2 regions of the Arthrobacter sp. A5 genome follow, and region 2 is predicted to be linked to the other one. Evidence: riboswitches for the same ligand, from Rfam matches in the RefSeq annotation. Region 2 holds a riboswitch; the other holds the start of a gene.
What was found. A riboswitch is a leader RNA that binds a small molecule or an ion and turns the genes downstream of it on or off. The one in region 2 is predicted to bind cyclic di-AMP.
Positions count from the first base shown of each region.

Region 1: linked by a shared signal. The riboswitch ahead of ACLLJI_RS03065 (C40 family peptidase) and the one ahead of ACLLJI_RS02045 (hypothetical protein) in region 2 are both predicted to bind cyclic di-AMP.

Region 1 is NZ_CP180316.1:638,943-654,812, reverse strand. Features, by position in the region: gene ACLLJI_RS03125 (ABC transporter ATP-binding protein) at 1-1,314, opposite strand, end outside; gene ACLLJI_RS03120 (amino acid ABC transporter substrate-binding protein) at 1,610-2,428, shown strand; gene ACLLJI_RS03115 (amino acid ABC transporter permease) at 2,524-3,189, shown strand; gene ACLLJI_RS03110 (amino acid ABC transporter ATP-binding protein) at 3,176-3,994, shown strand; gene ACLLJI_RS03105 (alpha-mannosidase) at 4,098-7,121, opposite strand; gene fdhD (formate dehydrogenase accessory sulfurtransferase FdhD) at 7,208-8,134, opposite strand; gene ACLLJI_RS03095 (molybdopterin molybdotransferase MoeA) at 8,310-9,662, opposite strand; gene ACLLJI_RS03090 (DUF6457 domain-containing protein) at 9,662-9,940, opposite strand; gene mobA (molybdenum cofactor guanylyltransferase) at 10,027-10,842, opposite strand; gene ACLLJI_RS03080 (VOC family protein) at 10,835-11,245, opposite strand; gene ACLLJI_RS03075 (HNH endonuclease) at 11,276-11,776, opposite strand; gene ACLLJI_RS03070 (NlpC/P60 family protein) at 12,103-12,990, opposite strand; gene ACLLJI_RS03065 (C40 family peptidase) at 13,096-13,893, opposite strand; cyclic di-AMP (ydaO/yuaA leader) riboswitch at 13,898-14,082, opposite strand; gene ACLLJI_RS03060 (M23 family metallopeptidase) at 14,219-14,842, opposite strand; cyclic di-AMP (ydaO/yuaA leader) riboswitch at 15,026-15,270, opposite strand; gene ACLLJI_RS03055 (metal-dependent transcriptional regulator) at 15,450-15,870, opposite strand, start outside.
Region 2 is NZ_CP180316.1:411,156-427,025, reverse strand. Features, by position in the region: gene ACLLJI_RS02090 (ABC transporter ATP-binding protein) at 118-861, shown strand; partial or broken gene ACLLJI_RS02085 (YhgE/Pip family protein) at 858-2,905, shown strand; gene ACLLJI_RS02080 (TetR/AcrR family transcriptional regulator) at 2,902-3,558, shown strand; gene ACLLJI_RS02075 (SixA phosphatase family protein) at 3,598-4,125, opposite strand; gene ACLLJI_RS02070 (winged helix-turn-helix domain-containing protein) at 4,242-5,114, opposite strand; gene ACLLJI_RS02065 (response regulator transcription factor) at 5,769-6,512, shown strand; gene ACLLJI_RS02060 (sensor histidine kinase) at 6,623-8,023, shown strand; gene ACLLJI_RS02055 (MFS transporter) at 8,147-9,412, opposite strand; gene ACLLJI_RS02050 (MarR family winged helix-turn-helix transcriptional regulator) at 9,409-9,912, opposite strand; cyclic di-AMP (ydaO/yuaA leader) riboswitch at 10,123-10,306, shown strand; gene ACLLJI_RS02045 (hypothetical protein) at 10,311-10,973, shown strand; gene upp (uracil phosphoribosyltransferase) at 11,010-11,645, opposite strand; gene tadA (tRNA adenosine(34) deaminase TadA) at 11,668-12,180, shown strand; tRNA gene ACLLJI_RS02030 (tRNA-Ser) at 12,296-12,385, shown strand; gene ACLLJI_RS02025 (hypothetical protein) at 12,567-13,253, shown strand; gene ACLLJI_RS02020 (type 1 glutamine amidotransferase domain-containing protein) at 14,398-15,177, opposite strand; gene ACLLJI_RS02015 (hypothetical protein) at 15,315-15,602, opposite strand.

The DNA of each region.
Region 1 (15,870 bases), 230 kb from region 2:
GACCGCGCCGGAATCGACGTCGTAAAGCCGCGACAGCAGCTGCGCGATGGTCGATTTGCCTGCACCGGAGGACCCTACCAGGGCAATTGTCTGCCCGGGATCGGCGCGGAAGCTGATGCCGTGCAGGACCTCGTCACCCCCGCGGGTATCCAACACGGCAACGGCTTCCAGCGAGGCGAGTGAGACTTTGTCCGCGGACGGGTAGGCGAAGCGGACATTGTCGAACTCCACCGCCACCGGCCCGCGGGGGACCTCGCGCGCATCGGGTTTTTCGGTGATCAGCGGTTTGAGGTCCAGGATTTCGAAGACGCGGTCGAAGCTGACCAGCGCGCTCATGATGTCCACCCTGGCGTTGGCCAGCGCGGTGAGCGGCGCATAAAGCCGGGTCAACAGCAAAGCCAGGACAACGACGTCGCCCGCGGCGAGCTGGCCGCGGATCGCGTAGTAGCCGCCCAGGCCGTACACCAGGGCGAGCGCGAGGGAGGACACGAGCATCAGGGCGGTGAAGAAAACAAACTGCATGACGGCGGTCCGAACGCCGATGTCGCGCACCCGGCTGGCGCGTTCGGTGAATTCGCGGGATTCATCCGCGGGCCGTCCGAAGAGCTTGACCAACGTGGCGCCGGGAGCGGAGAAGCGTTCCGTCATCTGGGTGCTCATATCCGCGTTCAGGTCCGCGGCTTCCTTGCGCATGCCGGCCAGCCGGGAGCCGAAGCGCCGCGCCGGGATCAGGAAGATCGGCAGCAGCACCAGCGCCAGCACGGTGACCTGCCAGGATTTACCCAGCATGACCACCAGTGTCAGGACCAGGGCCACGGAGTTGCTGACGATGCCGGAGAGCGTTCCGCTGAAGGCCTGCTGCGCGCCGATGACGTCATTGTTGAGCCGGCTGACCAAGGCACCGGTGCGGGTGCGGGTGAAGAAGGCGATGGGCATTTTTTGCACGTGATTGAACACTGCGGTGCGCAGGTCCAAGATCACACCCTCCCCCAGATTCGAGGAAATCCACCGGATCACCAGGGAAAAGCCGGCGTCCAGGACGGCGACCGCCGCGATGAGCAGAGCGAGGTTGATGACAATCTGCACGTCGGCGCGCGCCACGATGGCGTCAACCACCCGACCGGCAAATAGTGGCGTGGCGACGGCGAGAATTGCCGAGGCCACGGACAGCACGACAAACACCGCCAGCCGTCCGCTGTACGGCTTGGCAAAAGCGAGCGTGCGTCTCGGAGTGTCCTTCGAAATGCCTCTGCCGCTCTTATCCGAGCGCATCGAGCTCCAAAGCGAGCTCCAGGCTGCGCCTTCCATACTCATGGTGAATCCTTTGGTTTTTGCCCTGCTTCGCGGCGTACCCGCGGATCAAGCCTAGGGCCTCTAGAGCGCTGACGGGTAACGATTCATTCCCGCCCGCGCCAGGAGACCCTCGCGTTATTGGGCTTCCCGACTGCGGCCCGCAATCCCGGTCTGCCCGTCGTCGCCGTCAGTTTCTTGCCAACGAGGCGTCATCTGAGGAAATAAGACCTCCCCCTAAACGCGTTGACGCTGCTAAGGTCGCAACCTGTGTCCGCGGGCAGATTCCCGCCCAGCCCGATGAAAGAAGGACATCCTCATGAACCGTCGCCGCTTTGCCCTGATCGGATTGGCCGCTATTGCCTTGGCTTTGGGGGGTTGCTCGACAGGGTCGGGACCCAACTCCGCGTCCGGCACTCCGGGCGGCGCCGACACGTCCCTGAGCGATGTGCAGTCCAAGGGTGCACTCATCATTGCCACCGAGGGCACCTACAAACCCTTCACCTTTCATGCGGACGGTTCCGGCAAGCTGACGGGCTACGACGTCGAAATCGCCCAGGCGGTTGCGGATAAACTGGGAGTGAAGGCAACCTTCCAGGAAACGCAGTTCGACGGAATTTTCGCCGGACTGGATGCCAACCGGTTCGACATGATCGCGAACCAGATTTCCATCAATCCGGAGCGGAGCGCAAAGTACGATTTCTCCACGCCCTACACCGTCTCGCCCGGAGTCATCGTCACCAAGTCGGACGATAGCTCCATTACCAGCTTCGACAGCCTGAAAGGCAAGACCACCGCGCAGTCACTGACCAGCAACTATTACACCCTGGCCCAGCAGAGCGGTGCCAATGTCCAGGCAGTTGAAGGCTGGGCCCAAGCCATCGCCCTGCTGCGCCAGGGCCGCGTTGACGCCGTCGTGAATGACAAGCTGACGTATTTGGATTACGCCAAGACCAACCCGAACGCGGGTTTGAAGATTGCCGCCGAAACCTCTGACAAGTCCAAGAACGCCTTCGCGTTCCGCAAGGGCTCCACGGAGCTGGTGAAGGCCACGGACAAGGCGCTGTCCGATCTGCAGGCCGACGGCACGCTCGGCAGGATTTCAGATAAGTACTTTGGCGCCGACGTTTCCAAATAACCGGACAAAATTTTCAGACCACGGGTCAGAGTGACCGGACCGTAGGTCCGGTGCAATGGACCACCGACGAATCCTGGGCAACGTTAGGCTAATGCATGAGTGTCAATTGGGATTTGGTGTGGAGCTCGCTGGGCCCGCTCATCGGCGGCGCGATCAAAGGCACCATCCCGCTCACGCTTGCCTCCTTTGTGCTGGGTCTGATCCTTGCCCTGATCGTGGCACTCATGCGGCTGAGCAGGAACGTGGTGCTTGCCGCTGTCGCCCGCTTTTATGTTTCGGTGATCCGCGGCACACCTTTGCTGGTGCAGCTCTTCGTGATCTTCTACGGCCTGCCGACCATCGGCGTCAAACTGGATCCGTGGCCGAGTGCGATTATCGCTTTTTCGCTCAATGTGGGCGGTTATGCAGCGGAAGTGATCCGGGCCGCGATCCTGTCCGTACCCAAGGGCCAGTGGGAGGCCGGACACACCATCGGCATGTCCCGCGGCCAGGCCCTGGTGCGGATTATTTTGCCGCAGGCCGCCCGCGTCTCCGTCCCGCCGTTGTCCAACACCTTCATTTCGCTGGTGAAGGACACCTCGCTGGCGTCCCTGATCCTGGTCACGGAGCTGTTCCGGCAGGCCCAGCAGGTGGCCGCCTTCAGCCAGGAATTCATGGCCTTGTATCTGGAAGCGGCCGCCGTGTACTGGGTGATCTGCCTGGTGCTCTCCAGCGGTCAGTCGCTGCTCGAAAAGAGATTGGAACGCTATGTCGCCCACTGAAAATGCGCCGGTGCTGCAGGTCAGGGGCCTGACCAAGGCGTTTGGCGCCAATGCGGTCCTTCGGGGCATCGATCTGGACGTGCCCAAGGGCAAAGTGGTGGCGCTGATAGGACCCTCGGGGTCGGGCAAGACCACCGTGCTCCGTTGCCTCAACGGGCTGGAAATGCCCGACGGCGGCACGGTGGCGCTGAGCGGGAACGGAAGCGGGCAACTGCGGCTGGATTTTGGCGCCAAGGTTTCCCGCAAAGACAAGGTTTCCCGCAAAGACAGAGTTTCCCGCAAAGACATTGCCGCGCTGCGCGACCGCAGCGCCATGGTGTTCCAGCATTACAACCTCTTTCCGCATATGACCGTCCTGCAGAACGTGACCGAGGGGCCGATCAAAGTTCAAAAGCGGCCCCGGGCTCAGGCCGTCGAGGAGGCTGAGCGGCTGCTGGCCCGCGTGGGGCTTCTGGAGAAGAAGGACACCTACCCCTTTGAGCTCTCCGGCGGCCAGCAGCAGCGGGTCGGAATAGTGCGTGCCCTGGCCCTCAAGCCGCAGCTGCTGCTCTTTGACGAGCCAACGTCCGCCTTGGACCCCGAACTTGTCGGGGACGTCCTGGGCGTCATCAAGGAACTGGCCGAGGAGGGCTGGACCATGGTGATCGTCACCCACGAGCTGGGTTTCGCCCGGCAGATGGCCGACGAGGTGATCTTTATGGACGGCGGGGTCGTGGTAGAACGCGGCCCCGCCTCCGAGGTTCTGCGGGAACCCAAACAGGAGCGAACCCAGCAGTTCGTGCAGCGTCTGCTGCACGAATTCTAGCCATCCCAACTGAGTCGCACTTATGGCACCCAAAACGGGTTTTGAGTGCAATAAGTGCGACTCAGTTGGGACGGGTGCGGAGAGTTGGGGGCGGAGGATTGGGTCAGCGGCGGAAGCGGAGGGTGACCAGCTGGAACGGGCGCAGCGTCAGCTCGGCACCGCCCGGGCCCGGCACGACGCCCGCCGGAGCCGCCACCGCTTCCTCGAGCAGGTCCGTCACCTCCACGCTCCCGACCGGGAAGTGAGCGGTGACCAGCCCGGTGCTGCGTTGCCCGAGGGACTCGTAAAGCCGGACGACGACGTCCCCGGACCCGTCCTCGGCCAACTTCACCGCCTCGATCACCAGGGCCGGGTTGAACACCGTGAATAGCGGCTGCACCGGCGCGGCCCCACGGACGTGCAACGCTTCCAAATTTGTCCGGTAGCCCTCCTCCACCGCGTCCGCAATAGCGGCACCGGGCCGGACTGTGACCCAGAACCCGTGCGGTCCCTGATCGGTAAAGGGATCCGGGCTCCTGGGGGCGCGCAGCAGCGAAAGCCGCACCGTCGTCGTCGTGCCCTGGTCGGAAGAGCGGACCGCGCGGGTCACGTCATGGCCGTAGCTGTTGCTGTTGCTCACCGCCACCCCGTAGCCCGGCTCCGCCACATGGATCCAGCGGTGCGCGCAGATCTCGAACTTCGCCGCTTCCCACGACGTGTTGGTGTGAGTGGGCCGGTAAACGTGGCCGAACTGCGTCTCCGCCGCGGAACGGTCGGCGCGTACGTCGAAGGGAAACCCGAGCTTGAGCAGCTTCTCACTTTCCTGCCAGTCCACCAGCGTCTGGATCGAGAGCGACGGCGAGCCGGCGGCCAGCCGGATGCGCTGGGTCACGGGGGAACTGCCCACGAGCCTTTCGATCACGACGACGGGCTCCCGCCCCATCCGCTCCAGCGTCACCGACCTCGCCGCGGCGCAGCTGGTGACGTTGTGCCGGTAGAACTCGTCGATGTCCCAGGCGTCCCAGGCATTGGGCGTATCCCGATGCAGCTCCAGGTGGTTGCCGAAGCTTCCGGGCGCAATCGCCTCCCGGCCGGTGGCATAATCCAGCAGCGACGTCAGCAGGCCATTGGCGTCTATGGCCGCGCGGATGATGCCATTAGCCAGCACATAGCCGCCGTCCGCTTCGGTGATCCGCACCGGTTCATCCGGCAGTACCATTGGTCCAATGCCCAGGGCCGGGACGCCGGCGCGCTCATGCGGGGCGGCGTTGACCAGAAGCGGTTCGTCGCCGGCTCCGGCCAGGGCCTGCACCGTTTCCCGGATCAGCGGGTACAGTTCACCGGCGATCGCGTCGTAATTGCGCTCCGCATCCCGGTGCACCCAGGCGATGGAGCTGCCGGGCAGGATGTCGTGAAACTGCTGCAACAGCACCAGCTGCCAGAGGCGCTTGAGCTGTCCGGCCGGGTACTCCATTCCAAGTCGGACGGCGGCAGTCGCCGCCCACAGCTCCGCCTCGCGGAGCAGGTGTTCGCTGCGGCGGTTACCCAGCTTGGTGTTGGCCTGGCTGGTGTACGTTCCGCGGTGCAGTTCCAGGTACATTTCCCCCAGCCAGACCGGCGGATCCGGATACTCCGCTGCGGCCTGCGCGAAGAACTGGGCCGGCGATCCGATGGATACCGTGGGGGATCCTTCCAAGTCGGCGGCGCGGTAGGCAGCGGCGATCATTTCCCGGGTCGGCCCACCGCCGCCGTCGCCGTAGCCGAAGGGCACCAAGGAGAGCGTGCCACGGCCATGTTCCCGGTAGTTGCGCTGGGCGTGGGCCAATTCGGCCGCGCTGAGCTCCGAGCTGTAGGTGTCAACCGGCGGGAAGTGCGTGAAGATCCGGCTGCCGTCGATCCCCTCCCAGAGAAACGTATGGTGCGGCATCCTGTTGACCTGATTCCACGAAATCTTCTGCGTGAGGAACCATTCCATGCCGGCGGCCCGGGCAATCTGCGGCAATGCGCCGGAGTAGCCAAAGGAATCCGGCAGCCAGGTTTCCCTGCACTCGACGCCGAATTCACGCCGAAAAAAACTCTTCCCCTCCACGAATTGCCGGGCCATCGCCTCGCCACCGGGCATGTTGGTATCGGCTTCGACCCACATACCTCCGACCGGCACAAATTGTCCGGTGGCGACCTTGGCCTTGATCCGCACGAACAAATCCGGATAAAACTCCTTCATCCAGGCCAGCTGCTGCGCCGAGGAACAGGAGAAGACAAAGTCCGGGTGGTCGTTCATGAGGGCCAGTACATTGGCGAAGGTGCGGGCGCATTTGCGGATGGTCTCCCGCACCGGCCACAACCAGGCCGAATCGATGTGCGCATGCCCGGTGGCGACGACGTTATGCGCGGATGCGTATGCGGGGCGGCTGAGCACCTCGGCCAGCGCGGCCCGGCCGGCCACTGCGGTGCCGGACACGTCGGTCGGATCCATCACGTCCATCATCGTTTCCAACGCCCGGAGAATCTCGGACCGGCGGGGCAGATCCACCGGCAAAACGTGCATCAGCCCGTTCAGCGAGCCGACGTCCTGGCACAGTTCCCAGACCTGCAGGTCCCGCTCGGCCAGCACAATCGGGCCCAGCCGGTACTGCGGCAGCGCGCCCGCTGTGGCCTTGTCACCCAGCGGCGTAGGAGCAAAGACGAAGCCCCGGGCCACATCCGGGTTGGCAGCGGCCTCCACCAGAAACTCGATACCATCCCCGGAGCCAAGCAGATCCACCGAGACGTGCTGATTACGCGGCGAGATGGCCTTGGCGATGGTCCCGTCCAGGCGCCAGGCAATTCCTTCGCATTGGAAGCCCGGAATTTCGATGGTGAAACCCAGATCGACGACGGCTTCCAGGGTCCGGCCTTCCGCGCCCCAGCCCGCTGGCACGGTTCCACTGATGCGGAGCCATTTGGTGGACCATGGAGCACCCCACGGCTCCCCGCCGACGACGGGAACATAGTCCTGATCCACCGCTTCGGCAAAGGACACGGGCTCATCGGGTACATTCCAGCCGGTGACAGTCAGCGGCAGGGCACGGGCGTAAACCGCCGGTAGCAGGCGATCGGCGACAAAGCGGTTCAGCCGGGCCTCGGTCAGCAGACGGTCATCATGCACTGGGCACTCCTCATAGATGTGAAGACTCGGACCGTTCGCCGTGCTGTCCACCCTAGTAAGGGAGCCACCGATGGACAACGCAGCAATCAGGAAACGAGGACCCGCTCCGGATGGGCGTACACATTCAGGCTGCCGCCGCGGCTGAAGCCGACAAGAGTCAGTCCCGAGCTTTCGGCCAGTTCAACGGCCAACGACGACGGCGCGCTCACCGCCGCGAGGACAGGGACGCCGGCGAGGGCAGCTTTCTGTACAAGCTCGAAGGACGCCCTCCCGGATACCTGGAGCACCGTCGAGCGCAACGGCAGCCGGCCCTCCCGCAGCGCCCAGCCCACCACTTTGTCCACGGCATTGTGCCGCCCCACATCTTCGCGCAGGCACAGCAGTTCGCCGGTGCTGTCGAACAGGCCGGCGGCATGCACGCCCCCGGTCCGCTCGAACAGCTTCTGCTGCCGCCGCAGCCTGTCCGGGAGCGACGCCAGCACCTCCATGGTCAGCAGAGGAAATCCCTGCACCGCCGCAGCCGACGCAAAGTGGGAGGACTTCCGGACGGCCTCGATGGAGGCGGTCCCGCAGATTCCGCAGGAGCTGGTGGTGTAGACATGGCGCTGCAGTCCGGTATCCGGCAGCGCGACATCGGGACGAAGCTGCGCCTGCACCACGTTGAAGGTCTGCCGGCCGTTTTCATCTTCGCCTGCGCAAAAGCGCAGCGACACCAGTTGCCCGGGCTCCCAGATGACACCCTCGGAGACCAGGAAGCCGGCAACCAGGTCAAAGTCATCACCGGGCGTCCGCATGGTCACGCTGAAAGGATCGTCCCCCAGTCGGATTTCCAGCGGCTCTTCGACGGCCAACGTGTCCTCGATCTGGTGCACCGTCGCCGCCGGCGCAGCAACACCATCGCGGCCCGCAGCAGCACTGTGGCTGGCGGAAACACTGTCGCCCGCGGCAACACTGTGGCTGGCGGCAGTCAGCCTGACCTTGGCCATCCTGACCCGTTGTGTAAGCCGTCCCATGCGTCCTCCTGCGGTGCTCAAAGTTTTTGTATTGTGTCGGATTTGTGGCCGTGGCTGCTTTGTGAACTGAGGCTGCTTTATGCTCAGTCAGGCCTACGCTCGGAGTCGGGCTTCAGCCAATCAGCCCGACAACAGGCAACCGTGCCGGTCCTGAACGGCGCCGGGGCCCTTGGCTTCACCAGGGCAGCGGAATCGTACTCAGGGCTTCACCCATTTTGGCCCCGTGCGGCGGCACAAGCATCACTCCGTCCGCGGCGGCCAGGCCGCGCAGCATGCCGGAATCGGCAAATTTTGCCGGCGATGCGAGTCCGTAAACCAGCCGATAGGGCAACAACCGGGTGCGGCCCGGGCTCTCAGGAATCGGGATACCGCAGAAGACTTCCCCGGTTCCCGGGCGGTCGCAGCTGCCCAGTCCCGCGAGCAGCGGCGCGGCGACGGTCAACAGTCCCATCATGGCCGCCAGCGGATTTCCGGGCAGGCCCACCAACAGGCGTCCGTCCGGGAACTCTGCGAGTAAAGTCGGATGTCCAGGGCGCATGGCGATGCCATCAACGATCATCGTCCCACCCAGGTGCGCGATGGCCGCCCGCAGGAAATCAGCGCTGGACCGGCCGGTCGCACCGGTTGTGATCACAACATCGGCCGGGTTGTCCGCGGGGTCTTCGAGTGCGTCTAGCATGGCTGCCAGACTGTCGGCAGCGCGCTGCTGGGCCACCACCGACGCGCCCAACATGCGGACCACCGCCGCCAGCTGGGGCGAAAAGGTATCCCGGACCTGTCCAGGCTCCGGCAAGCCGGCGGGAATCACCTCATCGCCGGTAAAAACGAGTTTCACCGCGGGCCGGCCGAGCACGTGGACCTCATCGAGTCCGGCCAATGCTGCAAGCGCGATATGAGCCGGGTTGAGGGTCTGGCCGGCCAGCACGAGCCTGTCGCCGACGGCAGCTTCCTCGGCCTGCCTACGGATGTGCTGGCCGCCCTTGGGCTCTCCCGGCCTGGCCCTTTCGCTGAGCACCAGCACCGGCAGCCCGTCGTCGTCTGTGCTCAGTTGGCCTGATTCGCTGCGCAACACGGCTTTGGCGCCGACAGGGATGAGGCCACCCGTGACCACCGGGCTGGCCTGACCCGGGGCCAGCCGTCGGCCGGGCTCGGCCAGGATCCACGGCGGACTGCCGGTGACGGCCCAACCGTCCATGGCCGACGACGCATAGTGCGGCATGTCCTGCAGCGCGAGGATGTCCCGGGCCAGGATCCGTCCGATTCCCTGCTGGAGCGGGACCGGGTGCGCGGGCAACGGTGCGGCGCAGTCGTAGGCCCGCGCCCTTGCCTCCTCCCAGCTGTGCGGCAAACGCATCGCGGGTGCCGGCTCGGTGGCCGGGCCGACGGCAGACTCAACGCCCGCGCGACCGTCTGGGGCACCGTCGGTGGGATCTTGTGCGACGGGTCCGTCACCGAAGTTCCCGGCTGCTGCCGCAGCACCCGACGGTTCCGCCGCCATGAGGGCCGGCGCCGGGTTGGCGCGGCCCACTAATCCTCCCCGCCGGCTTCGGCAACCGCTAAATTCCCGGCCAGTTCCAGCGCCGCCCGCATGGCTGCAGCTTCGGCTGCCTGACCTGAACCGGCAGCCAGCCCGGCTGCGAGTCCGGCGATAAACGTCGTCAGTGGAGCGGCCGGGCGCACCACAGCGTGCGCGGCCTCGCCGGCAACCTTGAGGACGGCATTGGTATCAATCGTCAGGTCGGCAATCTCAAAGGCCTGCAGCAGCGTGTGGACCCAATCCTCCAGCACTTCTTCCTGGCTCTTCATGACTGTTCCTCCGTGCATATCGGTCTGGATCGCTGGCTGCGACAGGCTTTGGTTACGATTCTGGCTCATGCGTGTTAAAGCCGGCGTCACTCATCGTCGGCGGCATCGGGTGGGCTGAGCCCCGGAATGCCGTCAATTCCCAGAGCCGCCGCATCACCCCAACTGTCAACGTCCGCAGTGCTGCCGGCAGGAACGTCCACACGAACCAAGTCCAGACTAGCAATCAGGCGGAACACCGAGGCATTCTTTAGCGAGCCGGACGCTCGTGCCAGTTCAACGGCACGAAGGAGCGGCGCCATCCGGTAAACCGCGGCCAACGGCTGATCACGTCCTTGATCTGAAGCCAGCCAGCCCTCCACACCCTGTGGTAGGTGCTCCGCTGCTGCGGTTTCGAGCCGGCGAAGCAACGAGGAGACGACTGTGGAGACGTGGGGCATGTCGCAGGCGAGCACCAAAACGCATTCGCCACCGGCACCCGTATCGGGTGCGGCGCCGGCAGTGGCAGTGCCCGTGGCAGTGCCCGTGAGCAGGGCCAAGCCGGCTGCCATTGCAGCAGCGGGCCCCGAATATGGCGGGTCCTCACGGACCAGCAACACCTCCGGCGCCGGTATGGTCGATGGAACGGAGGCCTCCGGCGAGGATTCGCCGCCGGCTCCCGACGGTCCCAGCAGACTCAGCAGCTGCTGCACCGGACCGACCACGACGATGGAAGGTCGACGGACCTGGCTGCGTTCGCCGGCGTGCAGTGCTCCTCGTGCGGCATCGACAGTACCGGAAAGCAGGCTCACTCCGCCGATCAGCAGCGCCGCTTTCGCGATTCCGCCCAGACGCGATGACCGCCCGCCGGCGAGGATTATCGCCCCGACAATGGCGAACCGGGCTGAACCGGCCAACTCAGGCAAAGCCCAGACGTTCCTCACTACCGCCGTCGTCCGCGCTTTCGGCGGCAGCCGGCTGCATCTCGTGCAGGCCGATCAGGACACCAGCGGGGTCCACAACGTAACAGGCGCCACCAGCCGCACCTTTGTTGAAGCGCGGATACACAATGGCGCCCCCGTTGCTGACAACAGCGGCCATTGCGGCCTCCAGATCGGGAACGGCGATGACAGGCGTGGCGTGCGGATCGCCGTCTTGGGAAGCCATCAGTCCGGTGTCAACGCCGGACGCGCTACCGTGCTCCGTCATCAGATACTCCGGCGTGCCGAAGGGCTGCGGGTCCCAGCCAAAGGTGGCCTGCATAAAGGTACGTGTCGCAGCCATATCGGGACTGTGAATCTCCACAAACGTGACCGGCTGCATCATCATGGCGTCCTAACCTCGGCGTATGGGTACAGCTTACGCCGCCGACTCCTGCCGAAGGAACGGTACCCACTCCGGCACCGGCTTATCCAGCTCCTTGATCTGCCAAAAACCGCTGCGCGGAGGCTGCGGGGTGGTATGCAGTTTCCACCCCATCTGCGCGGGTGTGTGGTCCCCCTTGAGTCCGTTGCAGCGCAGGCAGCACGCCACCAGGTTCTCCCAGCTGTCGATCCCGCCCCTGGACCGGGGTTCGACGTGGTCCACTGTGCTCGCGGTCTTGCCGCAATAGGCGCACCGGTGATCATCGCGGCGCAGCACGCCGCGCCGGGTAACGGGGGCCGGACGGTTATACGGAAGCCGCACATATCGCGTCAGCAGGATCACGGACGGCCTACCCAGAATCCCGCTCGGGCCCACCACGGGGTCGTCGGTTTCGGCGATGACGCTCGCCTTCCCGGTGAGGACAAGGACCAGCGCCCGGCGGAAAGTCACAACTGCCAGGGGCTCATATCCAGCATTCAGAATGAGAGTGCGCATGCACAAGCTTCTTCCGGCAAGTTCCGGGACCGTTGCCGGAGAGCCGGCTGCCCTCCGCGTGCCCGAACCGTGGATCGTCAGGATAAGACTAAACACTCGATGCCCGATTCGCCCAATCCGGTGATGGACTGCCTCAGTCACCAACCAGGCATTGCCGCAGTCACCAACCGGGCGCTGCCACCGTCGTCCGTCCCGGCGCTGGCGGCGCTTAACTCTCGTTCCTGCGTCCTCGCCTAACCCGACGCTGCACGCGTTTAAGCAGCAAAAGGTCCCCGCAATCCGCGGGGACCTTGTGAAAGCTGCTTCAGCCGTTGACGCAGATTATGCTAGTGGCCGATCGCAATGAAGACCGGGCCGGAACCCAGGTACGCGGTGAACAGCTCAGTGTTACCACCGTTGAATCCGCCGTGGATTGCCTGGCCATTGCCGACATAGACGGCGATGTGGGGCACACCGGCGCCTGCGTTGTCGTAGTAGATCAGATCGCCAGGCTGGGCTTCAGCGGCGGAGACCGTACGTCCCAGGGACATGTAGCCGGCCGGCCAGCCGTGGTAGAAGATGCCCGCGGCGGCAAGGGCGTTGCTGGCGAGTGCGGTGCAGTCCTGGTGGACTCCGAGCTGCGAGTAGGCGGCTGCGGCGATAGTGGCGCCGACTCCGCTGGCGGCAGCAGGGGCTGCGGCCGCAGCAGGGGCTGCGGCCGGAGCAGGGGCTGCGGCGGGAGCAGGGGCTGCGGCGGGAGCAGGGGCTGCGGCCGGAGCAGCCACTACAGGGGCAGCCGCTGCAGGGGCAGCCGCTGCAGGGGCAGCCGCTGCAGGGGCAGCGTTGTTCGTGTTCGCGACGGCTTCCTGGACGACCGGTGCGATCTGGTCGGCCTGCGCCTCAACGGGAGCTACCGGCGCAGGCGGCGGGGCCGGGATCGACGTCACAGTCGGCTTGACGAACGACACCGCGGCAGTCGCGTCGGCGGTAATGGCCTGCAGCGCTGCCGCTTTGACGTTAAGGGTCGAGGATGCGTCGGACACCCGCGTCATCGAGGGCTCAGCGGCGTTGGCGGCGATACCGCTAGTCAGGACCAGACCGGATGCGGCTGCAATGACTGCGGCCTGGCGGCCTACGCCGCCCGCATTCGAAGTTACGGCTTTTGCAATAACTGAAATCGATTTGGTCTTTGACACCACGGCGCGGTGCCGTGCAATAGGTGCACGAGAGGTCATGTGGTACTCACTTTCAATGTCTTCAAGCTGAAGGGGCAGCTTCCGGGCAAGGGCCTCGGCGGATTTTTTTCGCGGGCCATCGGCCCGTTTGGAATGTGCTGGCGGTTACGGAAGGGTGTAGAAGACGGAGGTTCCGGTAGCGGTGGCCGGCAGCAGTACTGTGCCGACGCTCGGGTTCAGCGCACTGATGACCATGCCGTTACCCACGTAGATGCCGACGTGGACTCCGCCGTTCTGTACAACCAGATCGCCGGGCTGCGGGTTGGATGTCTGAACCATTCCGCTCCACTGGTTGGTCCGCGGAACGGAAATTCCTGCTTGGGCGTATGCCCACTGCACAAATCCTGAACAGTCCCAGCCCGAGGTGCTGGTGCCGCCCCAGACATAGGGATGTCCGATTCCTGCATAGGCGGCCGCTGCGACGCCCGCATGCCCACTGCCCACGACAGGAGCGGCAACGGCCTCGGTCTTTGCGACGGCTTCGGCTGCGGTGTTCTGAGCAGCAGTCACCTGGTCGGCTGCTTCGGCGAGCGGTGCAACTGCAGCGATCGGTGCTGCTGCGGCGATCGGTGCTGCTGCGGCGATCGGTGCTGCTGCGGCGACTACAGGAGCCGGCGTGGAGCTGACGGCGGGACGGTCGAAGGACACCGCGGCGGTGGCCGGTGCCGTGATCGACAGCGGAGCAACCTGAACGGCTGCGGACGCATCGGTGGTGACGCGACCGGTTTCTGACGCCTGCGCCGGAAGTCCGATGCTTAGGATCAGGCCCGAAGCCGCGGCGATGACCGCTGCCTGCCGGCCCACGGTCCCCGCATTGGAGGATACGGCCTTCGAAATGGCCGAAAGCGGGTTTTTACTGACCGTGGCCACTCTATGGCGACCAAGGGTATTGACTGATGACACGGCTGAAGCCTCTCCCAATGCCTGCGAGGTAAGCTGTCGGATTCGGATGGGAGTCACCCGGCCGCTCCACATTCTGCGGAATTTCTTCCGATGAACGCTTCGCGGCTTCACCCCAAGGACTTCTGACGAAGTCCGTTATTGGTTCCCCCGCCCCTGCCAGACGATTGTTGCGAACGGACCGTGAGCGGTGGCAGAGCTAGGCAATCCACTCATGGGCGCCAACTTCTGTACAACTTGGCGCGAGTAAGACGCTACAACAGATTCAACGCAATGTCACATTCTGGTCACGGTGAGCTGTGGATGGCGCTGTGAAAAAGTGCTGGCGTCAGAGCCAGCCGAGGGGGTCAACAAGGGTGCCGTTGACCACTACCTCGAAGTGCAGATGGCAGCCCGTCGAGGAGCCAGTGGTGCCGCTGAGAGAGATCCGTGCCCCGCGCTCCAGCGTCTGGCCGACGGTCACGCCGATCTGTGAGAGGTGGTTGTACGTGGTCGACAGGCCGTTGCCGTGATCGATCACAATACGGTTTCCGCCGCCGTAGGGATGCCACCCAGCGAAGGTCACGGTGCCGCCGGCCGCACCATGAACGGCACTGCCGCAAGCCACACCGTAGTCTTGGCCGGTATGGACCTCCCCCATCTCTCCGGTCAACGGGTTGATGCGGCTACCGAAGCCCGAGGTCTGCTGTAGGGTATCCAGCGGCGCACTCAGGACACCTTTGGCTGCGGCAGCAGTGACCTCGGCGGCGGACACGGCGAGAGTCTGATGCAGCTTGCCGTCCGCGTCGGGCCGGCTGCTCACCTGGGGACGATCAAATGCCATCGGCACGCCCGGATCCGCCGTAATGACGGCATCTTCGGCCGCTGCACGCCCGGCTGCACCGACGGACAGAGTCGCCGCCGTCGTCGGCATGGTCACGGCCAGTGCCAGGCCGGTCGCCGCCAATGCCATGCCCGCTGTCTGGCTAATCCCGGCGGAAACGGCCCCACGGAACAGCCCCCGCACCGAGGGGTGCCGGCGATTGCTCCGCCGTTCGCGGTGGATGGTGTTGCGTCGGCAGATTGGGGCAGCGGGTGACGCGGGAGCCACAGGAAACCCGCGTCTGCGGCCATGCCGGTGAATCGTGGACAAGGTTGAGCCTCTCTCGTACGCCTGCGGAGTCAGCTGTCGGATTCGAGTCTGGGGAATGATCTGCAGCTCGGCCCGGAGGGCACGGCACGGCCCCGTCGTATCCGAATGGAATGGCCGCCTCAGCCGTCTCATGCCCGGACGGACTTCACCCCAAGGCAGCGTGTCTTCAGCTGCCGTTGAGTGGGTCCCCCGCCCTTGCCATGCGGTTTTTCCTATGTTCCGCTGGCAAGGTTCGGCGACGGAAAGGTAACGCTTTGGTATCAGCGCCAGGTAGCTACTATACGGTAGAAACTTTTCCCCGTAACGGATTCGTTATAATTCCTATGGACAACTCATCCGTCGTCCCACCTTCACTAGGTTTGGTGGTGGCTGCTAGGTGCTACAGTACAGGCGACAAACGCGCGACCGGGTTCCGCGCAGAGCGTAATCAGCTCACGGAGACAAACACATGGGCAGCAACCTCGGGCGGAAGCTCCAATGCGCCGTCGATATCGGGCACCCGCACGGAGATGTAGTCGCCCACCAGGGCCAGCGAAATCCGCGCGCCCGGGCGCAATCCGCCCTCGTCGAGCTGGGTCAGCAATTCCGGATCCACTTGAATCCGCTCGGACAGCCGGCAGATCTCCACCCTTGACGATGCGGTGTACAGCGGCATGGCGTCCAACAGATTGATGACCCCGTCGGTGAAAGCCTTCGACGAGCGTCCGCCCAAAGCCTCAAGGCCCGGAATGGGGTTACCGTAGGGCGACTCCTCCGGATGGCCCAGCAGCTCGTAGATCCGTTTCTCCACCCGCTCGCTCATGACGTGTTCCCAGCGGCAGGCCTCGTCGTGGACGTAAGCCCAATCC
Region 2 (15,870 bases):
CTCTAGTTGAACTGACCAGTCAGTACTGATATGGTTTATCCGTTCATAAACCCATCGGAAGGTCATGCTGTGCTGTCGGCTTCGGAGCTCCACGTTGCGGGGCGCCATCAGGACCTCTTGCCGGCCACCAGTCTGGAAGCGCCGCGCGGCGCCGTGCTGCTGGTCCAGGGTGACGGCCGCCAGAGGCGAACCGCGCTGGCCCTGACCCTGACCGGGCGGATGAAGCCGACCTCCGGGACGGTGCACTGGGGACGCGAGGCAGACATCACCCATCTGCGCCGGCACAGTGCATTAATCGACGCCCCCGGGGTCAACGAGCCCGAGCAGCATCTGAGTGTGAAGGATCTCGCGGCCGAGGATCTGGCCCTGATCCCGCGCAAATTCCGTGACCGTACCCGCCCCAAGGCCTGGCTGGTCAAGCACGGGCACTCGGAGATCGCCGGCAAATGGACGGACGAGCTCGCGCCGGAGCCGCGGCTGCGGTTACTGACGGATCTGGCGCTGGCAAACCCGGATGTCGACGTGCTGGTGGTGGATTCACCCGACCGGCACAGCGATGACGCGCAGGACTGGCTGCCTTTCCTGCAGCGGCTGGCTGCCGGCACCGGCAGGCACGACGGCGGGCACCGCCTAACGGTGATCGCCGTCGTCGCAAACTTCCCGCTGGACTGGGACGGCGCGACTGCGCAGGTGGGAGATATCCCCGCCGTCCCCGCGCCGGCTCCCGAAGCAGCCCCCACCGAACCGGCCGTTGAGCCGGCTCCTGAACCGGCTACCGAAGAAATTTCCGCACAGGTTCCACAGGCCCAGCCAGCCGCGGCGAAACCCGCTCACAACGACGAATCGCAGGAAACCCTATGACCGTCCTCCGCCTTGCTCTCTCGGAGCTCAAGCGCATGACCGGCGGTCTGCTGCCCAAGCTGACCATTCTGGCCCTGATCATGGTCCCGCTGCTGTACGGCGCCGTCTACCTCTACGCCAATTGGGATCCCTACGGCAACCTTGACCAGCTGAAGGCCGCCGTCGTCGTCGAGGACCAGGGGGCCACCACGAAGGATGGCCGGCAGCTCCATGTGGGCGACCAGGTGGCCCGGACGCTGACGGTCGGGAAAAAGTTTGACTGGGTGAAGGTCGCCTCGGCCGAGCAGGCGGACGACGGCGTGGCGTCCGGCGAGTACGCCTTTGCCCTGAAAATCCCCAGCGACTTCTCCGCCAGCCTCGCTTCGCCGGAGAACTTTGACTCCGCCCGCCAGGCCATCCTGAGCGTCACCACCAATGACGCCAACAATTACCTGCTCACGTCCATCGTGGACAAGGTGACCACGCAGGTCCACGAATCTCTGGCCAAGGAGGTGGGACAGACGACGGCGGACGCGCTGCTCACCGGGTACGGCACCATTCACACGCAGATAGTGAAGCGGCCGACGGCGCCGGCCAGCTCGCGTCGGGAGCGGCAAGTTTTCGGGACGGTGCGGCACAACTGCACACCGGGACGGGGGCGCTCAGCACCGGCGCGGACACGCTGCTGAACGGCCAGACCCAATTGGTGGCTGGAGCGAATCAGCTCAATAACGGAGCCGCCCAGCTGAGCAACGGCCTGGGCCAGCTGCAGTCCCAAACCGCCTCGCTGCCCGCGGACAGCCAGACCCTCTCCTCCGGGGCAGCCCAGGTCGCGGCGGGAAACGCGGCGCTGAACACCAAGGTGCAAAGCGCCGTCGGCTCTCTGAATCAGCTGGACTCCGCCGCACAGGGCCTCCTCAACGACAAGGCGAAGCCGGCCCTCGATCCGCTGGTGCAGAATGGGACCATGTCCGCCGCGCAGGAGCAAAAGGTCCTCGACCAGCTGCAGGCGCTGCCGGCAAGCCCGGCCCTGACGGATGCCCGGACCAAACTCCACATCGACGCCGCGGACGTGCAGAAGCTTGCGGACGGCTCGCAGGCCGTTTCCGGTGGGGCCGCGAAATTGGCCGCGGCTGCTCCGACTCTCACCGCCGCCATCTCCGAGGCCAACGGCGGAGCGCGGCAGCTGGCCTCCGGCACGGCGACCCTGGCCGCCAACCAGCAGACCGCGTTCGATGGCGCCAACCAGCTCGCGGCGGGAGCGAAAACGCTCGACGAGGGCGCGGCAGGGCTTGACGACGGCGCGAAGAAGCTGTCCGACGGGGCCACGACGCTCGCGGATTCTCTGGCACAGGGAGCCGGCCGGGTACCCAATCCCAACGATGCCCAGAAGGCCAACGCCGCCAACGTCATCTCGGACCCGATCGCGGTGAACTCGCTCTCGCAGGCGCAGGCGGCCAATTACGGTTCCGGGCTGGCTCCGTTCTTCCTGGTCCTGGCACTGTGGATTGGGGCGTTTATGCTGGTGCAGGCGATGCGGCCGATCACCCAGCGCGCTCTTGCCTCCAACGCACCCTCGTGGAAGATAGCGGTGGGCGGTTGGCTGCCGTTCTTCGTCGTCTCCACCCTGCAGGCCGTTGCGATGTATCTTGTGGTCTATTTCGGGCTGGGCCTCGACCCCACGCACCCGCTCCTGACCCTGGGCCTGCTGCTGCTGGCCTCGATGGCCTTCACCGCCATCATCCAGGGTGTGGTGGCGCTCTTGGGCAGCGTCGGTAAATTTGTGGTCCTGGTCCTGCTGGTGCTCCAACTGGTGAGCTCGGGCGGCACCTTCCCCTGGCAAACAACCCCGGGACCGTTGCACGTGGTGCATCAGATCATGCCGATGGGGCACGTGGTCGAAGGCATGCGGCACCTTATTTACGGCGCCGATCTGGCACCCCTGGGCGCGATCGTTCTCGGCCTGATCGGCTACACGCTGTTTGGTCTGCTGCTCTCGGTCATCGCCGTGCGGAAACATAAGTTCTGGACATTGAAGACCCTGCAGCCGGAGATCGCGGTATGAGGGCCGTCCCAGCCCGCGCCGCGGAAACCCGGCGGCCGGGACGGACCAATGCCACGAGGCAAAAGCTCTTTGATGCGTCCATGCTGCTGATCGGCGAACGTGGACCGGCCAATGTCACCGTGGATGAGATCGCCGCGGCGGCGGGTGTGTCCAAGGGGACGGTCTATTACAACTTCGGCAGCAAATCGGAGATGATCGGGCAACTGCTCGAACACGGCGTCGGGATGCTTGAATCCCGCCTCGTTGTTCGGAACTTGGGCGGAAAGCACGGCCCAGCTGGGGCTGGGGCTGCGGCCGGGGCTAATGATGCCGTGGATGACTTGCAGGAAATGCTCGGGGCCATACTGGATTTCTTCGCCGAATATCCCTCATTCGCGCAGTTGCTGGTCGGCGAGATGTGGCGCACGCCGGGCGAATGGCATGAGACGCTGACGCTGCTGCGCGAGCGGCTGGTCAGCGTCCTCGGCACCGCCGTGGAGCGGGTGTCCCGGGAGCATGCCGTCGATACCGGCATTCCCCCGGCAAGCGTCGCTGGCGCAATATTCGGCGCGACGTTCGTCGTCGGGCTGGACCGCTTGGTTTTCCATCCGGAACGTTCCCGCGAACAGGCCCTGGCTACGGTCATGACCGTCATCCGCGGCTACCTCCGTTAGCTCGGACAGACTGATCCGGCATTCAGGGACGCAGTGGAGTCAGACCGCCCGGGGGACGGCGAAACTGACAGCCTGGGCGTCCTGGCCGTCCAGTTCGGCCCAGGATCCAGCATGCTCAAAGACCGCCAAGGCGCTTGTGGGATAGCTCATGGCCAGATTAGTGTAGGCGTCCTCGGCCGAATCCCTGGAGGCCAGCCGCAGCCCAAGGTCCTGCAGACCCGGCAGGTGGCTGATGACCAGCAGCGTCCGCACCGTTTCCGGCAGATGATTGATCACCGTCAGCATCTCGGCAGCCGAAGCCGCATAAAGCCGGTCCTCAAGTTTTGGGGTCGGAGCCTTCTCCCCGAGCTGCTGGCAGACCCAGGTACAGCTTTGCCGGGCCCGGAGGGCGCTGGAACAGAGGATGAAATCCGGAATGACGCCATTGTCAACCAGCCATTTGCCCGCCACCACGGCATCCGCATGCCCGCGCTGCGCCAGCGGCCGGTCGTGGTCGGCGACACCCAGCGGATACGCGGCTTTCGAATGTCGCATCAAAACCAGCCGCTTCACGTGGTGATCACTCATGCACTGAGTCTAGTGACAGGTTTCGCTGGTGGCAGGTTTCGGACCCGCCGCAGTGCCAGTTCGTCGGCGGGCGGCACCATCAGATGCGCGGTGTCCGTTCGCCGGCGGCGGCACCATCAGATGGAGTACTCCGGCGCGGCCCACACCACGACTTCGGGATGCTCGTAGAAACGGTAGCCCTCACCACGGACCGTGCGCACCGTGTTCGCCAGTCGGCCCAGCTTGGACCGGAGCCGGCGGATGTGGACGTCGATGGTCCGCTCGTTCGGCACCTCGTCCGCATTGCCCCACAGTCCGTCCAGCAGCTCGTCGCGGCCAACCGTACGCGTGCCGTGCTCGACAAGATAGTTCAGCAGCTCGAATTCCTTGAACGTCAGGTTCAAGGTCTCGCCGTCCAGGTGCACCTCACGACGTGCCAGATCGATCAGCACGCCGGACGGGCGCGATTCCTGTACGGTGCGCAGCCGGGCTGCCTCCTGACGCTGGCGGGCAAGAACCGTCGGATCACCGAACGTCGAGCGGACCACTTCGAGAGCCGTGCCGGGAGTGTCTGCGGGAGCTATCGCCACGGCGGCATAACTCTGTGCCTGCGGCACCAGCGACTGGACATGTGCCCGAATATCCTGTGCCAGCTTGGCCAGAGACGTTCCTGCGGCGGCAGCGGTTTCCTCATCCACGCCGACATACACGACGAACCCACGGGCCACGTTGTCCGCCGCCGAGGCGCGGGCACTTTCTACACCGGAGATGACGGGGGTGGGAGCTGTCAGGGGTGCATCGGCACTGTGGGCGGCGGGTCGGTTCTGGCCGAATCCGGCCGGTCGGGTTTCCTGCTCATGGCCGAAGCCGTGCGGAGGAACGGCCGCGAGATAGCCGGCCCGCGCGGCGAACGGAGCGCGGAAACTGTTGGGATTGTTGACGGCATTTACTGCGGCCGGCTTGCCTGCATTGCGGACGGAGATGTGGACGTATCCGGAAGCTACTGACATGGGATTACCTCAATGTGAATGGCCGACGTCGCGGCGCGAATGCTTTTCCTCACCCGGCCGATAAGCCGGTGAAATGCCCATCAGGGGCAGGCCAGATGGGCCGATAATGCCTGAACTCAGGGGTAGCGGGTCAGGCCTGCATTCGACAACAGCACATGATCCTTCCAGTGGTTTCACCGGGGAGGGTCGCTGCGGCTGCAGATGCCATTGAGTGGATGTTCACAATCAGAGTGTGCTACGTAACAAAGCGAACACGCAAGTAACATTGCGCCAAAGTGTCCGCATAATGAGATGGATAACCTCAATGTGTCCAAGGTCACAGGCGGTTCAGATTGTCGCTTATTCAGCTGTTATCCGAAGAACCGGCTGAGTTTCCGGCTGAGAGGCCTGAAAATCATTCGATTCTTCGTTGAACCGAGCAGGCCGGAGCATTATCGGTGACCAGGCCCGGACGCTGAAGGCAATGTCACCAGTGCCCCGCCATGCAACGGACCCGCTCCTGCATAGTTTTCGGCCGTTTAACTGCATCGAGAGCCGACGACGAAAGTCCCGTCTGACTGCTACCCGGGCGCACGGGTGGCTAGTCTGGGGTTCACAGCTAAAACATAGCCGGCGCCCAGCGCCGGCAAACCCCATTGCCAGAGAGTTATAGCCATGGCATCTTCGCGCTCTTTCACAGAACATCTCCCCCGTCTCACGCATCAGGACGGCTCGCCGATCCGCGCTCTCGTCGTGGACGACGAAGCGAGCCTGGCCGACCTGATGCGGATGGGACTGCGGATGGCCGGGTGGGACGTTGTGGTGGCCCACGATGGAAATCAAGCCATCAAAACCGCGCGTGAATTCCGACCCGAGGTGCTGGTGCTGGACGTCATGCTTCCCGGGGTCGACGGCGTCGAACTCCTTGGCAAGATCCGCACCTTTGCACCCGGTGTGCCGGCGCTCTTCCTGACCGCGAAGGATACCGTGGAAGACCGTGTCACCGGGCTGGCCGCCGGCGGCGATGACTATGTCACCAAACCGTTCAGCATGGAAGAAGTCCTGCTCCGGCTGCACCGCATCGTCCAGCGCTCCGGCGTGACGGCAGAGGACGCCGCCGAGCTGGTAGTGGGGGATCTGACCCTGAACCAGGACACTCGGGAGGTGATCCGCGGCGGGGCGCTGATCGCGCTCACGGCGACGCAGTATGAACTACTCCGCTACCTGATGGAAAACACTCGCCGGGTGCTCAGCAAGTCACAGATTCTTGACCGGGTCTGGAACTACGATTTCGGTGGCCAGGCCAACATCGTGGAACTCTATATCTCCTACCTGCGCAAAAAGATCGACGCCGACCGTCCGCCCATGATCCACACCGTGCGGGGTGCTGGTTATGTGCTGAAACCGGCCGCTCCGTGAGCCTGCCCGCTTCCGTCATTTTGCACAGGCCCGGGCGATGGGGCCGCCCCCGACAGCGTTGGTCCCGGTTAGGATCCTGGCATCTTCGGACCAAGCTTGTGCTCGCCACGATGGCGCTGCTGACCGCCATTTGTTTCGTAGTGGGTCTGGTCAGCTATGCTGCCGTCCAGGCTTCTCTGACCCATCAGTTGGACGACACCCTGGCCGAGGCGTCACACCGGGCCACGACCTTCAGCGCCGGCCCACCCCCGCAGGGATCCGCCGGTGACCATCCGAATCCGCTGAACGCCCGCGGCACCGGCATCGGCACCCTCAACGCGCGTATCTCCGCCGGTGCGGTGACAAGCGCCGGCCTGCTGTCCAGGGATCAGACTATGCCCGGAATCACCGCCGGAGACGCGGCCACGCTCCTCGGAATTCCGGCCGAAGCTCCCCCGGTGGACCGGACCCTCTCCAACGGCGACTACCGTCTGGTGGCCGCCTCCATGCCGGACGGGGACATCATCGTGACCGGCCTTCCGCTGGCGCCCAACAACGCCACCCTGGCATCTCTGGTGCTCGCCATTGTGCTGATCTCCCTGGGCGGCCTGCTGGCCCTCGGGCTTGCCGGAACCTTCATCATCCGCCGCACCCTCGAGCCGCTTGAGGAACTTTCCGCTGTTGCCACCCGGGTGGCAGGGCTGCCGCTGGACGCCGGGGAGGTCGCCCTGGCGGTGCGGGTGCCGGCCAAGGCGGCAAATCCCGAGACCGAGGTCGGCAACGTCGGGCATGCCCTGAACAAGATGCTGGACAACGTCTTCAGCGCCCTGCAGGCCCGGCAGAAAAGCGAAACAAAGGTGCGCCGGTTTGTCGCCGATGCAAGCCACGAGCTGCGCACCCCGCTCACGGCCATCCGCGGCTACACGGAGCTGCTCCGGATGACCGAGACGCTGAGCCCGGACGGCCGGAATTCTTTGGACCGGGTGGAGTCCCAGTCCAAACGGATGGGAACCCTGGTAGAGGACCTGCTGCTGCTGGCCCGGTTTAATGAGGGCCGCGCCCTGGACCTCAAGGAGCTGGACCTGACCGAGGTGATAGTGGAGAGCGTCAGCGACATCCGCGTCATTGCCCAGGATCATCTATGGAAGATGGACGTGGCAAGTGAGCCGCTGCGCATCCGCGGCGACGAAAACCAGCTCCGCCAGCTGCTCATCAACCTGCTCACGAATGCCTACAAGCACACGGACGCCGGCACCACGGTCTTCACCGCCGTCCACCGGGCAACGGATGGTTCCATCGTACTGACCGTCACCGACAACGGCCCCGGCATCCCAGAGGAATTCCAGGAGCAGGTCTTTGACCGCTTTGCCCGCGCCGACTCCGCCCGTTCCGGCGCTACGGGCACCACGGGTCTGGGGCTGGCCATCGTGCAGGCGATTGCCAATGCGCACGGGGGCCGAATCGAGCTCACCAGCAGACCCGGGCGCACCACGTTCGCCATCCGGCTGCCCGCCGCGCTGGTCATCGCATAGAGCCGACGGCGACGGCAGGCACTGACGGCTGCGGCAGCACTGACGACGGCGGCGGGCACCGTCAACCGCGGCACGCCTGCCGCCGTGCCGCCAACCGCGGCGCCGCCCCACCGTCGTCGCCCGTCAGCTACGGAGCGGACGCCGGAAACTGAACTGCGTGACGCGGTGCATCTGGTCCCGCAACCGGACGTCGTTGCGCCGGTTGAGCAGGATCAGGGCCCACGCACCCGCCACCACGGCCACCACTGCCCCGATCCCCACGGACCAGCGGGCCCCGAACACGGTTCCGATCCAGCCGATCAGCGGCGCCCCGATCGGAGTTCCGCCCTGCAGCACCACCATATACACCGCCAGCACCCGTCCGCGCATGACCGAATCGGTGGAAAGCTGGATGCTGGTATTGCAGGCATTCATGAACGTCAGGGACGCGAGTCCCACCGGTATCAGCGCCACGGCGTACAGCCAGTAGCTGGGCATCAGCGCCGCAATCCCCGCGAACAAGGCAAACGCGAGGACGCCGCCGATCACGTAGCGCATCCGGGTGCCCTGCCGGCGGGCGGCCAGCAGGGCAGCGGCCAGCGTGCCCAGCGCCATCACGGAGCCCAGCAGGCCGTACTCCCCCGGGCCAAGGTGAAACACGCTCGTGGCCATCAGCGCATTGGTGATCTGGAAGTTCATGCCGAACGTCCCGACCACGCCGACCAGCACCATGATCATCATCAGATCGGGGCGCTGGCGGATGTAGCCCAGGCCCTCCCGGATCTGGCCCTTGCCGCGCGGCGCCCGCTCCGATGGATGCAGCTCCTCCGTGCGCATCCGCAGCAGCGAGATCAGCACGGCAATGAAGCTTGCGGCGTTGAGCAGGAATGCGGTCCCGGTGCCGAACCACGCGATCAACAGACCGGCGACGCCGGGACCGGCCAGTCGTGCCAGGTTAAAGGACGCGCTGTTCAGGGCGACGGCGTTGGGAACGTCTCTCTGTTCCACCACCTCCGAGACAAACGCCTGCCGGGACGGCGCGTCGATCGCGCTGGCCACGCCAAGCAGCAGTGCCAGCGTGAAAACCTGCCACAGCTGGACCGTGTTCGTCACGACCAGCAGACCCAGCGTAAGCGCGCAGATGGCCATCGCCGTCTGCGTGCAGAGCAGGATCCTGCGCTTGGACACGCGGTCTCCCAGCAGCCCCGCGTAGGGCCCAATGAAAATGATGGGCAGAAACTGCAGCCCGGTAGTGATACCCACGGCAGTGCCGGAATTATTGGTCAGGATCGTCAGGACCAGCCAGTCCTGGGCGACCCGCTGCATCCAGGTTCCGATATTGGAGACCAGTGCCCCGCCGACCCATAACCGGTAGTTGTAGACCTTCAGGGCCCGGAACATGTCCTTCATCTGGCGCTCATTCCCTGCAGGATTCGGGCGGCCTCGCGGAGCACTGCGCGCTCCTGGGGTTCCATCGCGGCCAGTCGCTCGGCAAGCCACGCGGTACGGTGACTGCGCGCGTCCGCCAGCACACCCGTCCCAGCGTCCGTGATATTCACTAGGACCTGCCGCCCGTCCGTGGGGTGTTCGCGGCGCGTGACCAGACCGGCCATTTCCAGCGCGTTGACAATCCTGGTCATCGACGGCGCCTGAATATGCTCCCAGTCGGCGAGCTGACGCAGGGTCATCGGAGCATGATGGATGGCTGCGAGGACCGAGTATTGGCCCGGCGAGACAGCCTCGCCGCTGGCCTCCGTGCGCAGCCGCCGCGAGGTGCGCATGACTGCGATGCGCAGATCCACCGCCAGTGGGCCCGCGTCCGGCGCGGAGCCGTCGTCCGGATCCTTTTCACGTGCGGTTCTTGCCTTCGTCGTCGGCTTGGTCGCTGCCACAGTCATCAGCCCGCTCATTAGGTGCATTTCAAGCTACATAGTTACCGTAAGTCATTACCCTTGCTAAGTAAATCCTGAGCTTGGCCTGTCCCCAAAAAGATTGCGCAGCAGATTACACAAAAGCTGTCCGTTATCAAAATGTGACACTCGGCGGCGAGTCCGGTATTGTGATGGAGGCGCCAAAATCAGCAAATCATTGCTCCCTGGTGTCCGTGGCCGGATCGCCGAGCTCTGCCCCCGCCCACGTTCCGTTCGAGAAACGGCAGAGACGGGGGACCCACATCCGGGCTTCCGCAGGAAGCCCTTGGGGCTAAGCCATCCGGTCCGTGCCGCTCCTTGCCGCGCAGATCGGACGGCCGGATGCTCTCATCCGAACCCGACAGCTCACCTCGCAGGCGTCGAGAGAGGTTTGCAGCATGTCCGAAAACATTCAGCACGGCCGACGCCGCGTCACACCGACCCGTCGAAAGTCAGCAGTCCGGCAGCTATGGGAAGCGGCCCCGAAGCCAGGTCCCGTGGGCCAGCGAATGACCGCCATCGCTGTCGCCGGCTTCCTGCTCGTGGGGATGGGCGCGTCCAATGCGGCCCTGAGCCACGACGGATCCGCGACTGTTGCGCCCACAGCCGATGCACCCGTCTCTGCGCCAGGCAATGTACCAATGGCATTCACCCGCACGGACGTGAAATCCAGCGCCGCGCCCGCCGCGACGCCCAACGTCAGCGGCGCTGCCTCGGGCGTCCAGGTGCTCGGCGCGAACGGCGGCGCCGTCAACGATCCGGCCGGTGCGCGTGCCTACGCCGCCAGTGTGCTGGCCTCCTTCGGCTGGGGCCAGGATCAGATGACCTGCCTGGTGCCGCTGTGGACCCAGGAATCCGACTGGACGACAACCGCGGAAAACCCGTCCAGCCTGGCCTACGGAATAGCCCAGTCGCTTCCCGCCGAGAAAATGGACAGCACCGGAGCGGACTGGAAGAACAACTACCAGACGCAGATCCAGTGGGGACTCGATTACATTCAGAACCGCTACGGCTCACCGTGCGGTGCCTGGCAGCACGAAACGGCCATGAACTGGTACTAAGCGGCCCTCGACCACCCGCCCCCTCAGGAGCTGCGGTCAGCCCACCACGCCGTAGAGCCGGTCGCCCGCGTCGCCTAGACCTGGCACGATATAGGAATTCTCGTTCAGTTTTTCGTCAATCGAGGCGAGCACGATCGTGACGTTCCTGCCTTCGAGCTCCTCGCGCAGCTTTGCCAGGCCCTCCGGGGCCGCCAGCAGGCAGATGCAGGTGATGTCATCCGCGCCCCGGGCAAACAAGAACTTGATTGCCTCGCGCAGGGTACCCCCGGTTGCCAGCATGGGATCCAGCACATAGACCTGGCGCCCGGTCAGGTCATCCGGCAAACGCTCGGCGTAGGTGATCGCCTCCAGCGTCTCCTCATTGCGGGCCATTCCCAGAAAGCCGACCTCCGCAGTGGGGAGCAACCGCGTCATCCCCTCCAGCATGCCCAGGCCGGCGCGCAGAATCGGGACTACCAGCGGCGTGGGCTTGCGCAGCCCGGTGCCGACCGTCGTCGTCACCGGGGTTTCGATGTTGACCGGCTCAACCCGGACATCACGCGTTGCCTCGTAGGCCAGCAGCGTGACCAGCTCTTCGGTCAGCAGCCGGAAAATCGGAGAAGTGGTGTTCTTGTCCCGGAGAACGGTGAGTTTGTGGGCAACGAGCGGGTGGTCCGCAACAAGTACGCGCATAGGTAAAAGTTACCATTGAGCCGTGACCCCAACAGCGAAGTTCCCCGCAGCTCCCGCACCCGGCGGCGGCCGAGACCGTGCTCAGCACCGCGAATGGATGGGTCTGGCGCTGGAACAGGCAGAGCTGGCCGCAGCCACCGCGGACGTGCCGATCGGCGCCGTCGTCCTGGGTCCCGACGGGTCGGTCCTGGGCGCTGGCTGCAACGAGCGCGTTGCCTTGGAAGATCCGACGGCGCACGCTGAGATGGTCGCGATCCGCGCGGCGGCGCGGGCGCTGGGCTCGTGGCGGCTGGACGGCTGCACGCTCGCGGTCACGCTGGAACCTTGCGCCATGTGTGCAGGAGCCATTGTGCTGGCCAGGCTCCCCCGAGTGGTCTTCGGGGCCTGGGACGAGAAAGCCGGTGCGGCCGGATCCGTTTTCGATATTCTGCGCGAACGACGGCTCAATCACTGGGTGGAGGTGTTCCCCGGCGTCCGGGATGGCGAGTGTGCGGCCCTGCTGCAGGACTTTTTCGCCGGCCGGCGCCTTCCGTAAGTTGTTGCGCCCGAGCCGTTCCCCGCCCGCCTGCGACCCTCGACCGGCGCGAACTCGGCCCTGGACAGCGGCGCTTTTGGGAAGCAGGCCGTCCGTCCGGTAAAGTAACTGCGTTGGTGACGTGTCCGAGCGGCCGAAGGTGCAACACTCGAAATGTTGTTTAGGTGAGAGCCTAACGTGGGTTCAAATCCCACCGTCACCGCCAAGCGGCAAGGCCCCTGCCTCCCTTATGAACAAAGGGAAGTGGGGGTTTTGCTTTGTCCCGAAATTGGCCCCTCAGTAACGCAGCGGTAACGAAATTCTCGCGATGCCCTGCGCTCAGTACCCCCGGGAGCAATGCGCAGTCCGCGATCGACTCGGTCACCGAGGCGGCCGAGCCCCTGGTTATGCGAAAGGATAGGCGCACGGCTGCAACGGATCTCGACCCGATTGAGGTCATCGCCCTCGACATCGCACGGGCCGACATGCACTACATAGCTACCTCGTTGATCGGCCTTCCGTCTTCCGCGGCCGCCGCGGAGGTCGCCCTTGTCCAGTACGGAGCCATGGCTGCCTACGAGGCGCAGCTCCCCTTCGAAAAGACCCTTGGCTGGCGCCTGGAGGCAAACTGGGACGCTGGCACTGCGAAGGCCGCTCGAATGAGCGGCAAGTTCTTTGCCGACACCAAGCGAAACCTGCAGAAAGTCGTCACTCATTTCGACGAGCTTCTCCGGGCGAACCACGGCGCTTTCTTCCCGCCTAACCGGCGAGGCCGACTCTTCGATTTTCTCCGCGACGACCTGTCGGTTGTCATCCTTGAAGGTAGCCCGTACACGAGCCTTGTCAGCGCGCACTATCTGACGGGGCTCGCGCCTGAGCAGGTCGGCGACCTTTCAACCGTCGGTCCCGCCATAGGGAGACTTAGCATTGGTGTCGGTAACGTCGCTGCTGCTCTTCTGAATGACTCCGGCATTGAGTTGCATCAGCACGGACCCGTCCCGCCTTTTAGGTCTAGCAGCAGCCCTCCTGACCGTCCAGAGCGCTTCCTCGTCCGCGGTGCTGAGCGTGTCCCGATCACTGTGTGCGTGGTGTGAAGCCGCCGCTCGCCAGCATCGATTCGTCGCCCTCTTCCAGTCCCTGACAGCCCTCGAAATTATGCGAAATGATGGTGGCCGGCCCTCTCAATCCGCTGAAATGATGGCATTCCTGGACGACCCTGAGTCGGTGTGGGTTCTGGGGCAGTCAAAACTCCGTAACGGGCTGGTTCATCTCGGGCTTCAGGACATCGCTGCGAGCCTTGGCGCCCGGAGCACAGTCGACGACGCCGTACGTGCCTACACGGGGCAGGACCCCGACGCGGCTGCCGCCCGTGTCGTGAACCACCTGACCCGATTCGTCGACCTTTTGACGAGATGGATGCTGTCGCCAACCCCCGATGGAAACTTGTTCCTTGCGGCTATGCACCCTGCTCCTCTGGAATGATCGCGGGCGCAATCCGAAAACTAGCGGGCGAGATCGACGCACACCTGACTGATCTCGACGAGCGGAGTGTTCAGGGGATCCAATCGTCCAAATCATGACGCGATGGCTGCGCGCGCCCGGTGCACGATGTGTGCCGGGACCTGGTCGATTCGAATTTTCTAGCCGTCAATCACATCTGCCCGAAGAGCACCGGTATCAAGCCGGCGTTCGACCAAAGGCGAACGGCTACCTCAATCACGTCCCGTCCTCCAGCAAGCACGACATGGAACGGAATCGCGGGCCGGTCCCACCATTCGCCGATTTCGACCGGGTGTGCCCATGTGTCTGCCGCAGACTTCAGCGAACGTACAAGCCAGATGGCTCGAACATTTGGCCCGCTGACTCTGATCCAACACATGCGCGACACGCATTGAGTCGGGACGGTCACGCGTCCTGTCTGCGGTGCTTGCAAGCTACCCCTCGGTGAAACTCGTGCCCGTAAGCCACGTAGGCGTACCTCACGACTGGGCTAATTCAAGGCTCTGGGCTAGGTGATGACCAGGTTGTGCGCCGCCATAATAGATGCTGTTTTGGCCGGACCCCAGTAAGCGTGGGCCGTCGTCCGATGCTTGATTTGTTGAGGTGGCCGTAGATCGTGGAGCGCGGAACCTGAAGCAGGTCGGCGATGCGTTGGACAGTGTGGTTGCCGGCGCACGTACGCCGACTGACGGCCGCCCCGTTGTCGGGGCGGCCGTCAGTTTCAGTCCGCTGTTGGTGTTAGTGCTCCGCTTCTGCCGCTGCCTTCTTCTTTGCGTTTTTTTCGGCGTCCTTCTCGGCGCGCAGAGCCTCCGTCTCGTGCTGTTCCTCGGCTTTTTCCTGGTGGATGACCTCTGCGAAGAGCTTCTCCATCTCCTTGGCCACGCCGGCGGCTGAGGCCGGGTTCTGGCCGGTCACCAGGCGGTCGTCAACCACGACTTTCTCCTCAAAGACATCAGCGGAGACGTGGGTGGCGCCCTGTTCCTCAAGTCGGTCTGCCAAAAAGAACGGGATCACCTTGTCCTTCCCTGTGGCAACCTCCTCGTCGTTGGTGAAGGCGGCCACCTTCCGGCCCTCGACGAGGCGAAGCCCGTTCTCCAATTCCACTTTCAGCAGGCCGGCCGGTCCGTGGCAGACCGCGCCCACCAAGCCGCCGGCGTTGTAGACGCTGGCCACCAGATTCTGCAAGCCTTCGCTGTCCGGGAAGTCCCACATGGTGCCGTGGCCGCCCACGAGGAAGACGGCGTCGTACTGGTCGGGATCAACGACGTCGACGCGGGCAGTGTTGTAGAGACCGGCGCGCGTGGTCTCGTCCTCCGTGAAGGCGACCTGGATGGGATCTTCTGAGTCCACCTCGTCGCGCGGGGGCTGGCCGCCCTGGATGGACGCAAAGTCGACGAAATGCCCGGAATCCCTGAAGACCTTCCAGGGATGTGCAGCTTCGGCCACGTTGTAGCCGGTCTTCTCTCCGGTATCGCCGATCTCGGAAACGCTGGTCAGTACCATGAGGATTTTCTTCATGAAGTGTTCCTTTCGTCTAACTTCCACCCTACGCCCAGCCCAATTCGGGCCCTCCCTGCCCGTCTGAGACGGTGGTAGTCGTCTGCACCTCGAATCACCCGTACGAGGCCTCCTCGGCCGCAGTCGGATATTTATGTTTAGCCATACAGGCTCATCGAACCGAGGTACCCATCGTTACCACGCGGCGTCGGCTTAGCGTGCAACCGAAGTTCGACATTCGGGAAGATGAGTCCAACGTCAGGCAGCCGGCCAGCTTGCTTGTGATCAACGACTGTCTCGTAGTCATCAATGCTGTAGTAGTCGGTGACCCCGAGGGCTTCAATGCGAGGCTCTGATTCCTCGATGATCCTGAGGTATTCCTCCCATGCGTCGGCACCAAACTGGTTGTTGAGGGCGGTGCCGGAGCATGGAGGTGCGGATCCCATCGGCGCCACACTGAACCGCGAGGGTCCGCGTGAGAGGTGCCAGCAGTCGCTTCCTACGCATATTCAGTTAAACCCCCGAATGATCCGGATACTGACGCGCTCAATTTACCATTCGACTGTGGGGGCTGCCGACAGCCGACAGGACTTTCGTTTCCGGTCAAGGCACCATGGGGACTACCACACGCGAAAACGCACCACGTTTCTGGGGCGGAGGCCCGGATCGACGGGATTCCACGGTCATGTGCTCCGCCGCGAAGGAGTCGTCCTA